One region of the Marinobacter sp. DSM 26671 genome, then DNA from elsewhere that is predicted to be linked to it. Evidence: predicted binding sites of a transcription regulator. Region 1 holds the regulator's gene; each other region holds the start of a gene.
The links. Region 1 encodes FliA, which starts transcription of late flagellar genes. Its sites were predicted from a motif close to CTAAAGTTTNNNNNNNNNNNGCCGNTAA; they were not measured.
Positions count from the first base shown of each region.

Region 2: the regulator FliA is predicted to act here: its motif matches at 1,410-1,437, upstream of BM035_RS19870 (flagellar protein MotY).
Region 3: the regulator FliA is predicted to act here: its motif matches at 825-852, upstream of flgM (flagellar biosynthesis anti-sigma factor FlgM).
Region 4: the regulator FliA is predicted to act here: its motif matches at 911-938, upstream of BM035_RS19855 (methyl-accepting chemotaxis protein).

Region 1 is NZ_FONF01000017.1:67,001-69,203, forward strand. It holds gene cheY (chemotaxis response regulator CheY) at 1-230, opposite strand, end outside; gene BM035_RS16690 (RNA polymerase sigma factor FliA) at 393-1,136, opposite strand; gene BM035_RS16695 (MinD/ParA family protein) at 1,168-1,980, opposite strand; gene flhF (flagellar biosynthesis protein FlhF) at 2,049-2,203, opposite strand, start outside.
Region 2 is NZ_FONF01000027.1:14,020-16,222, reverse strand. It holds gene BM035_RS19875 (histone deacetylase family protein) at 1-443, shown strand, start outside; gene BM035_RS19870 (flagellar protein MotY) at 450-1,367, opposite strand; gene pyrC (dihydroorotase) at 1,551-2,203, shown strand, end outside.
Region 3 is NZ_FONF01000013.1:113,026-115,228, forward strand. It holds gene BM035_RS14935 (flagella synthesis protein FlgN) at 1-431, opposite strand, end outside; gene flgM (flagellar biosynthesis anti-sigma factor FlgM) at 439-765, opposite strand; gene flgA (flagellar basal body P-ring formation chaperone FlgA) at 939-1,640, opposite strand; gene BM035_RS14950 (chemotaxis protein CheV) at 1,829-2,203, shown strand, end outside.
Region 4 is NZ_FONF01000027.1:9,647-11,849, forward strand. It holds gene BM035_RS19850 (SDR family oxidoreductase) at 1-810, shown strand, start outside; gene BM035_RS19855 (methyl-accepting chemotaxis protein) at 973-2,203, shown strand, end outside.

The DNA.
Region 1 (2,203 bases):
AGATTCTCGTCCGCCCGAACGGCCTTGAGCAGGTCGAAGCCTGACATGCCAGGCATGTTCCAGTCGGTCACCAGAAAATCGTATTTGCCGCTTTTGAGCATTGGCAGTGCCGTGTTGCCGTCGTCAGCTTCATCGGTGTTGGTGAAGCCAAGATCACGCAGCAGGTTCTTGATGATCCGTCGCATTGTGGAGAAGTCGTCCACAATGAGGATTTTCATGTTTTTGTCCAATGGGACCTCCAGTTAGTAACACCCGGAATTCGTTTGACCTTTGCGTTCAAAGTCTAGCAGGCCGCTGTTTTAACCGCTTATTGTCGGACCTTTGCTTCGGTTGTAAAGCATCGGTTACCAAAAACTACAGACCACCTCGTTGGCGACACAGACTGAACGCGGTCAGTTGTCCGATTCCTGACGCCAATCCGAGAGCCGCCCCCGAAGGCGCAGGGCTGCCTGGCTGTGAATCTGGCTTACCCTGCTCTCACTGACGCCGAGCACCGCGCCAATCTCCTTGAGGTTCAGTTCTTCCTGGTAGTAAAGGCTCAACACCAGCTTTTCCCGCTCCGGCAGGTCTTCAATCGCCTCAGCGAGGCTCCGCCGGAAGGCATCGGAGGACAAACCCTCAAGGGGATTATCCTGCGTCTCTGTCTGTTCTATCGGCAGCTCTCCGGATTCATTGAGCTCGTCGAGGCTAAAAAGTCGACCGCTGTTGGAATCGGAAAGGTAGGAGTGGTATTCGGGCAGCCCCATGCCCAGCTCTTCGGCCACTTCCTGATCGTGGGCTTCGCGGCCAAGTCGATCTTCAACGGCTTTGATGGCCTGGGAAATGCGACGGGCGTTGCGATGAACAGAACGTGGCACCCAGTCACCCTTGCGGATTTCGTCCACCATGGCGCCGCGAATACGGATACCGGCGTAAGTCTCGAAGGTAGCACCTTTGGTGGAGCTGTAACGCTGGGCGGCCTCGAGCAGACCAATCATGCCGGCCTGCATCAGGTCTTCAAGCTGGACGGACGCCGGCAGGCGAGCCATCAGGTGAAGGGCAATTTTCTTGACCAGCGGCGCGTGCTGCTCAATGAGCTGAGCCGGCTTCTGCGCACTTGACTGGTTATAGATTCCGAGGTTTTTCGCCAATGTCATGTATCCGGTTTTTTGTTTGACTGGATCCGATTCAGACTTCGACGAGCCGCTCCACAAAAAATTCCAGATGCCCGCGGGGAGAGGACGGCAACGGCCAGCTATCTACCTTGTCCGCCAGCGCCTTGATGGCCAGTGAAGCTTTCGCCCTGGGATAGGCGTCCAGCACCGCACGCTGCCGCTGAACCGCTTTCTTCACGGCCTCATCGTAGGGGACTATTCCTACGTATTGTAGTGCCACATCGAGGAAGCGCTCGGTGACCCGGGTCAGTTTTTCAAACAGATGCCGGCCTTCCTGCTCATTCCGGACCTGATTGGCAAGAATACGGAAGCGGTTGGTTCCATAATCACGGTTCATCAGCTTGATCAGGGCATAGGCATCGGTGATCGAGGTCGGCTCGTCGCAGACAACCAGCAGCAGCTCCTGCGACGCTCTCAGAAAACTGACCACTGACTCGGAAATACCGGCGGCGGTATCAACGATCAGGACATCGATCTGATCACCCAGTTCGCTGAACGCATTAATCAGCCCGGCATGTTCCATGGGGCTGAGCTGGGTCATTCGTTGGGTACCGGAAGAGGCGGGGACAATCTTGATGCCACCGGGACCATTCACCAGAACGTCCTTCAGATCACAGTCGCCCGCCAGAACATCCTGGAGGTTGCGATTGGCAGTGATGCCCAGCAAGACGTCGATATTGGCGAGCCCCAGATCGGCGTCGAGCAGCACCACTCTCCGGCCTTTCTGCGCCAGGGCGATTCCGAGGTTCACCGACACGTTACTCTTGCCGACACCACCCTTTCCGCCGGAAACTGCAATCACCTGTACCGGATGTGCTCTGCTCATACTGTTTTTGGTCTCTCGCCACGTTTCGCCGGCTTTGTCTCCGACGCCTGCTGTCAATCTGTCCGGTCTCAGGCGTGCTCTTTCAGGCCCTCTGCGACCGCTTGCTGTTGCTGGAGTGTTTTCAGCCGATCCACGGCCAACCGCACCAGCGGAACGGCTTCTGCGTGGTGCAGGTCTTCAGGAATCTTCTGGCCGTCTGTGTAATAGGCTACCGGCAGACCGG
Region 2 (2,203 bases), on a different contig from region 1:
TCGACGTGCACCAGGGCAATGGCACCGTAGACATTGTCAGTGGCGACGAGCGTATCCTGATGTGCTCAAGCTTCCAGCATCCCTTCTATCCGCACTCCCACGTGCACCGGCAGGCCGACAACATCGTGAATATTCCGATTGAGGCAAACTGTTCGTCTGAAGAGTACCGGAAGCAGGTGGAGGCGGGATGGCTGAAGCGCCTGAATGAATTCAAACCGCAGTTGATCCTGATTTCGGCGGGTTTTGATGCCCACCGGCTGGATCCGATGGCAGAACTGAATCTGGATACGGAAGATTATCGCTGGCTAACAGAAATGATTGTGAGTGTCGCCAGTGAGCACAGCAATGACCGGATCATTTCAACCCTGGAAGGCGGTTACCACCTGCGGGCCCTGGCGGAAAGCGTCAATGCCCACCTGGAAGTTCTGGATTCGGTTTACTGACGCCAATCAGCCCCTGGGTTCGCCGCCATAGCCGTTGGCCTGTTGCAGTTCCGGGCGGTCACCGGCCCGTTGCAGGCGGATATTGGTGCGGCGGTTATCGGCGGGCCGGTTGGATACCGGGTACTGGTCGCCGTGAGCCCGAACGGTAATCATGTTTTCATCAATACCGCTCGCCTTGAGGTAGTCGGCTACTACATTGGCGCGATCTTCGGAAAGCGCACGGTTGTCGATCCGGCTTCCAATACTGTCACTATGGCCATCCACGAAAATCCGCTCGACCGTGGAATCTGCATTCACATAGGCCACGATGTTATCCAGTAGTTGCCTGTCGGCATCGGACAATTGCGTGCTGCCGCTGGCAAAGGGCACCCTCGAGCGCTGGATCTGATCAAAGTTTACCGGCAGAAGATTGGACGTACAGCGCTGATAACGCTGGTACTCGCCGGCGAAGTTGATGTTGGAGACCTGAACCCGCACCGGGCGGCCATCAAACCACGATTCCCTGGTTACCGTCGGGCGCATCCCGTCCAGAAGTCCATGGGCGACCACGAACGCCTGACGGGTATCCAGCGAGACCTGACGGCGATCATCCGAGACATTGACCGTTCCCAGGGGCTTCGGCGCCACACCCGGACGCCAGGCCGGTGCCTCGACCACAAGGCTGCCGCGCCCTGGTCGCATCAATGCGGAATCAGACTCCAGGAAAAAGCTGAGACTTTCACCGGCGCGATGATTGAACACAGCCCGACCGTAGCCGGGAACTTCGTGCACCAGCCGGCATTCAAATACCGACTCGGCGAGATACCACTGGCTGTTCTCGATTCCGGCGCCATAGCTGGCAGCCTGCGCGGTTGCCGGCAGAAGCACCACGGGCAACATGGCAACCAGCAGAGTATTCAGGAGTTGTCCGGGGCGAAATCCCATAGAGCTAGCCATCAGTGTCCGGAGTTAGCAGAGTCAGACTGTTTAACGGCCTGAGCCGGAAGTTCTTTAGCCACCAACCGGAAAACAATCACCCGCGCCTTCTGGTATAATTCGCCAAATTTTTTCGGCTCCCAGAGAACCGGGCACAAGCTCGCCCCGCCAAAGGTATTTCGGACAAACGCCATGACAGACAAGCTCACGCTCACACGCCCCGACGACTGGCACCTTCACGTACGGGACGGCGACATTCTCAACGACGTGGTACCGGCTACGGCCGCCTGCTTCGGTCGCGCCATCATCATGCCCAACCTGGTACCGCCAGTCACCACCGCAGCCGATGCCACAGCCTACCGGGAGCGGATTCTGGCGGCTGCCAATGGCACCGAGTTCGAGCCTTTGATGACGCTGTATCTGACCGAGAGCATGACGGCGCAGACCATCCGGGATGCCAGGGCTGCCGGCGTTGTGGCTGCCAAGCTTTACCCGGCCGGAGCAACGACCAATTCCGACTCCGGCGTGAAGGATATCCGCAACATCTACCCGGTTCTGGAAGCCATGGCCAATTGTGGCATGCTGCTGCTGGTACACGGCGAGGTAACCGATGCCGATATCGACATTTTTGACCGGGAAAAGGTATTTCTGGAGCGTGTCCTGGCACCCACTCTCGAGGCTTTCCCGAACCTGAAGGTTGTACTGGAACATATCACCACGGCCGATTCCGCAGAGTTTGTCCGGCAGCACACCGGTGACAACCTCGGTGCGACTCTGACGCCCCAGCACCTGATGTATAACCGCAACCACATGCTGGTAGGCGGCATTCGACCGCATCTCTATTG
Region 3 (2,203 bases), on a different contig from region 1:
TGCTGACCCTGTGCACCGTACAGCTTTTGCTGGCCGGTGGCGCCGCGGAAAATATCTGTGAGCCTCGACAAACGCTTTTGCAAGTGGCTGATTACGCGACCGTTGGTCTGGTTCAGCGTCTGACAGGTTCGCAGCTTCTGGTCCGCTTCCTGCCAGAGTTCGAAGAGATCCGAGAATCCGGCGCTGCGAATAAAGCGGGAAGGCTCGCCACTTTCGGGGCGATATCCCATTTGTACGAGCGTTCGGATTTTCTGTTTGGCGCGTTCGCGGACTGCACCGAGGAGATCGTTCTTCTCTCTGGTCAGGGCGTCCAGCTGGCGGAGGTCGGAATTCGCAAGGCAGGTCTTTTCCTTGCCGAGAACGTCAGCCAGTGTTTCAAGCTGGCTGATATCCTGGGAAAGAAGGGTCTTCAAATCATCAATTGCGGCCATGGTCTACTCACCCGAAAATGCTTTCATCCATCTCAAGCATTTTCTGGGCCAGCTTCTCGGCGTCAATCTTGTACGTGCCATTTTCGAGGGCGGAACGGATCTGCTCGATGCGGTCGTCATCCATTTCCGGATAATCGCCCAGCTTTTGTTCGAGCTGCTTCAGATTCTTTGCCTGATTGCTCAGGCTGACGTTCTCACCACGGGCCCCCTGGGCCTGTGTCTTCGCCTGTTCGTTGGATGCCGGCTGGGTATTCTGTGCGCCGGAGCTTTTGTCGGCCGTGGTTCTCTGGGTGTTGACCTGGCCGGGGCCAATTCCATTTAAGTCAACTGACATATCTGTACCTGCTTGCCTGTCGCGCCACGAATGCGGCGCTTACTCGAGTTTATGTCTTCTTAACGGCGGCGCCGCGAAAACCTTTAGTACTTTTAGCACTTTTTTTCATCTGCTTTTACGACCGGTTTTGCGGCATTCACTTGCCGCTCCGGCAAGCCTCTGCCGCACGCGGCTCACATCGGAATCTCCACGTGGCCCGGCGCGACAACGCTGGCTCTTATCGTGCGCGATGAGCGCAGATTCTCAACCAGAACCTGTTCGCCAACGCTGGCGCTTGCCAGGGCTTTGCCCCGGGAACGTACTGAAAATCCACCGGTTTTGGCGGTGATGATAACATGATCGCCTCGTTCGACCGCATTCGGGGCCGAAAGCATGTCTGGTGTAACGAGCGATCCGGCATTCACTGCGCGCCGCACTTCCATGCCAATCGCCTGCTTCGAGTCGGTAATCACGCCCCGTCTGGATGAATTGATTTCAACAGACTGCTTCGCAAGCAGCCCTTCGGTTATTCGCTCTCCACGTGTGAGTGGCCTCGCTGCCACCAGGGCTGGCCCATGGATAGAGACTGAAGCGGTAACAAACATTCGCCATGGGCGGGTTCCTTCGCAGGCTACCTGCAACGACGGGCTGGTGCTTTTCCATGGATCCCCGCTGAACTCTACACTCAAAGGCTTTTCGCACTCGGCGAGAGCGAGGCGGCTGTCGATGGAACCGGGTTCGAAGGAAACGGTGTAGCCATGCTCGGCCTGTTCAGACGCAAAGCTGTCCAGAAACGCCAGGGTTGCTTTCTGAATCTGTTCAGCCGTCGTTCCAGCAAGGAGCGGCGTGCTCAGGCCAGACATTAGCAGTAGTAGGGCGAAATTCGTGATGCGCATACGTATCAGTTTGTCCTATGCTGTCAACAACAGGGCAGAAAAGCCCGAATCAGGCTAAGGATTCGGTAAAAGTGGCCGTTAAATGGGCTGACCCACCCCTGATATGACGGGTTTCCGTCGATCAGGCTATTATTCAGTGAACAGCAAGATATATGCCGTTGTAATTCCGGCAAGCCAGGAGAATCGAAATGGCAGGGGTTTTGGACAGTGTCAACCAGCGCACTCAGATGGTCGGAAAGAACCGCCTAGAGCTGCTTCTTTTCCGTCTCAGGGGGCGCCAGATCTACGGGATCAACGTGTTCAAGGTGAAAGAGGTGCTGCAGTGTCCGAAGCTGTTCTCCCTGCCCAACAGCCGGCCGGTTGTTCGAGGCGTAGCCCATAGCCGGGGTGAGACTATCCCCATTATCGATCTGAGCATGGCAATCGGTCTGCCCGGTATCCCGCAAGAAGAGCTCTCCACCAGTTTCGTCATCATCACTGAATACAATCGCAAAACGCAGGGTTTCCTGGTGAGCGGCGTCGAGCGAATCATGAACATGAACTGGGAAGAAATCCTGCCTCCA
Region 4 (2,203 bases), on a different contig from region 1:
ACTGCCCAGAAACTGGCAGACGCCGGCGCGATCCTCGTGATCGGTGCCCGCAAACTCGAGCGCCTGAAGGAAGTGGCCGCAGAGCTGGAGTCCCGGGGCGCAAGCGTACACGCCTATCCCTGCGATTTTTCCGACATGGATGCCTGCGACGAGTTCGTGAAGACCGTGTTGGATAACCATGGCCAGGTCGACGTGCTGGTTAACAACGCCGGGCGCTCGATTCGCCGTTCACTGGATCTGTCGTTCGACCGCTTCCACGATTTCGAGCGCACCATGCAACTGAACTACTTTGGTTCCGTTCGTCTGATCATGGGCTTTGCGCCCAAGATGCTTGAGAATCGCCGCGGTCACGTGGTCAACATCTCGTCCATCGGTGTGTTGACCAACGCTCCCAGGTTCTCGGCTTACGTGGCTTCCAAATCCGCGCTGGATGCCTTCAGCCGCTGCGCCGCTTCGGAATGGTCGGATCGCAATGTCACGTTCACCACCATTAACATGCCGCTGGTGAAAACGCCGATGATTGCGCCAACCAAGATCTACGATTCTGTCCCCACGCTAACGCCGGACGAGGCTGCGACCATGGTTGCTGATGCCATCGTCTACCGGCCGAAGCGAATCGCTACCCGTTTGGGTATCTTTGCCCAGGTGCTTCATGCCCTGGCGCCCAAGATGGCCGAGATCGTCATGAACACCGGTTACCGGATGTTCCCGGATTCACCGGCCGCCGCTGGTAGCCGTTCCGGGGAGAAGCCGAAGGTGTCCAGCGAGCAGGTGGCTTTCGCCGCCATCATGCGGGGCATCTACTGGTAACGCAGTTGCCCCGAATCGAGTGGGAGGGGGAGTTATTTCCCCCCCCCCCCCCATATTAATGGGTTAAAAGAGATTCGCCTCTTTTATAAAGTGTTCTGGGCTAAAGAAAACCAGCCGATAGCCGATGGTTAACATAAGAACAATATAAAAGAAGGGCTATTGATGACTCTCAAGAAACGTCTTTTGCTGACTTTGCTGCTGGTTGGCCTGCTTCCCGTCATTGCCATCTCATTTTTTAACGCCGAAATTGCCCGACAGAGCCTGACGGAACAGGCGTTGCAACGACTCTCTATTGCGGCTACCAATAAGCAGCATAGTGTTGAAGATTATCTCAGCACTATTGCCCGGCAGCTGAAAGCCATGGCCAATAATCGCGGGACCCGAACGGCGGCCCAGGGGTTTGGTTTGGCATTCCAGAATTATGAAAAACTGGTACAAGAGGAGCAGTCGACCTTACGAGAAAACGTCGAGGCTTATTATCAGCAGAATTTTTTGCCACCCTTGCAGCAAAATGGTGGTGCTAACGGACGTTCAGCCTCGGACTTCGTTGCATCCCTCAGCAAAAACAGCCTGGCTCTGCAGATGGGTTACATCGTGGACAACCCGAATCCTGTGGGGCAGAAAGACGAATTGGTATCGGCTGACGTCCATATCGCGCAGTTTTATAACACGCTTCACAAACAGTGGCACACCTCGTTCAAGGAGTTTCAGGAGGCGTTCGGCTACTACGATATTTATCTGATTGATGCCGATACAGGCCATGTTATCTATTCCGTAGCCAAAGAGGTGGATTTTGCTACCTCCCTGAAAGACGGTCCTTACGCGGATTCTGGCCTGGCGGCAGCTTATCGTCAGGCGATGTCTGACGGACAGGATACTGCTCCGACTTTTGTTGATTTTACTCGGTATGTACCGTCCTACGGTGCGCCCGCCGGATTTGTGGCAACCCCCATATATTCCGAAAAAGATGAGCGGCTGGCCGTGCTGGCCTTCCAGTTCCCCATCGACAGCCTGAACAACATCATGATGGAACGAGATGGCATGGGCGAAACCGGGGATGCCTATCTGGTGGGGCCGGATAACCTGATGCGGTCAGACTCCTACCTGGATCCGGAAAACCGCAGTGTTGTCGCTTCCTTTGCCGACCCGGAGAATGGACGCATTAGTTCGACATCGGTGGATGAGGCCCTGGCCGGAAATTCCGGTGAAGGCGTGGTTACGTCCTACCGTGGCGAGCCAGTGTTTTCCGCCCACAGGCCAGTTACCGTAGGCGGGCTGAACTGGGCGCTGGTGGCGGAGATTAGCGAAGACGAGGCCTTGGCGCCGGTGCGTGAAATGTGGACGCTGGCGGCGATAGCCATTGCTATTGTGCTCCTGGCTGTGGCGGCCGTGG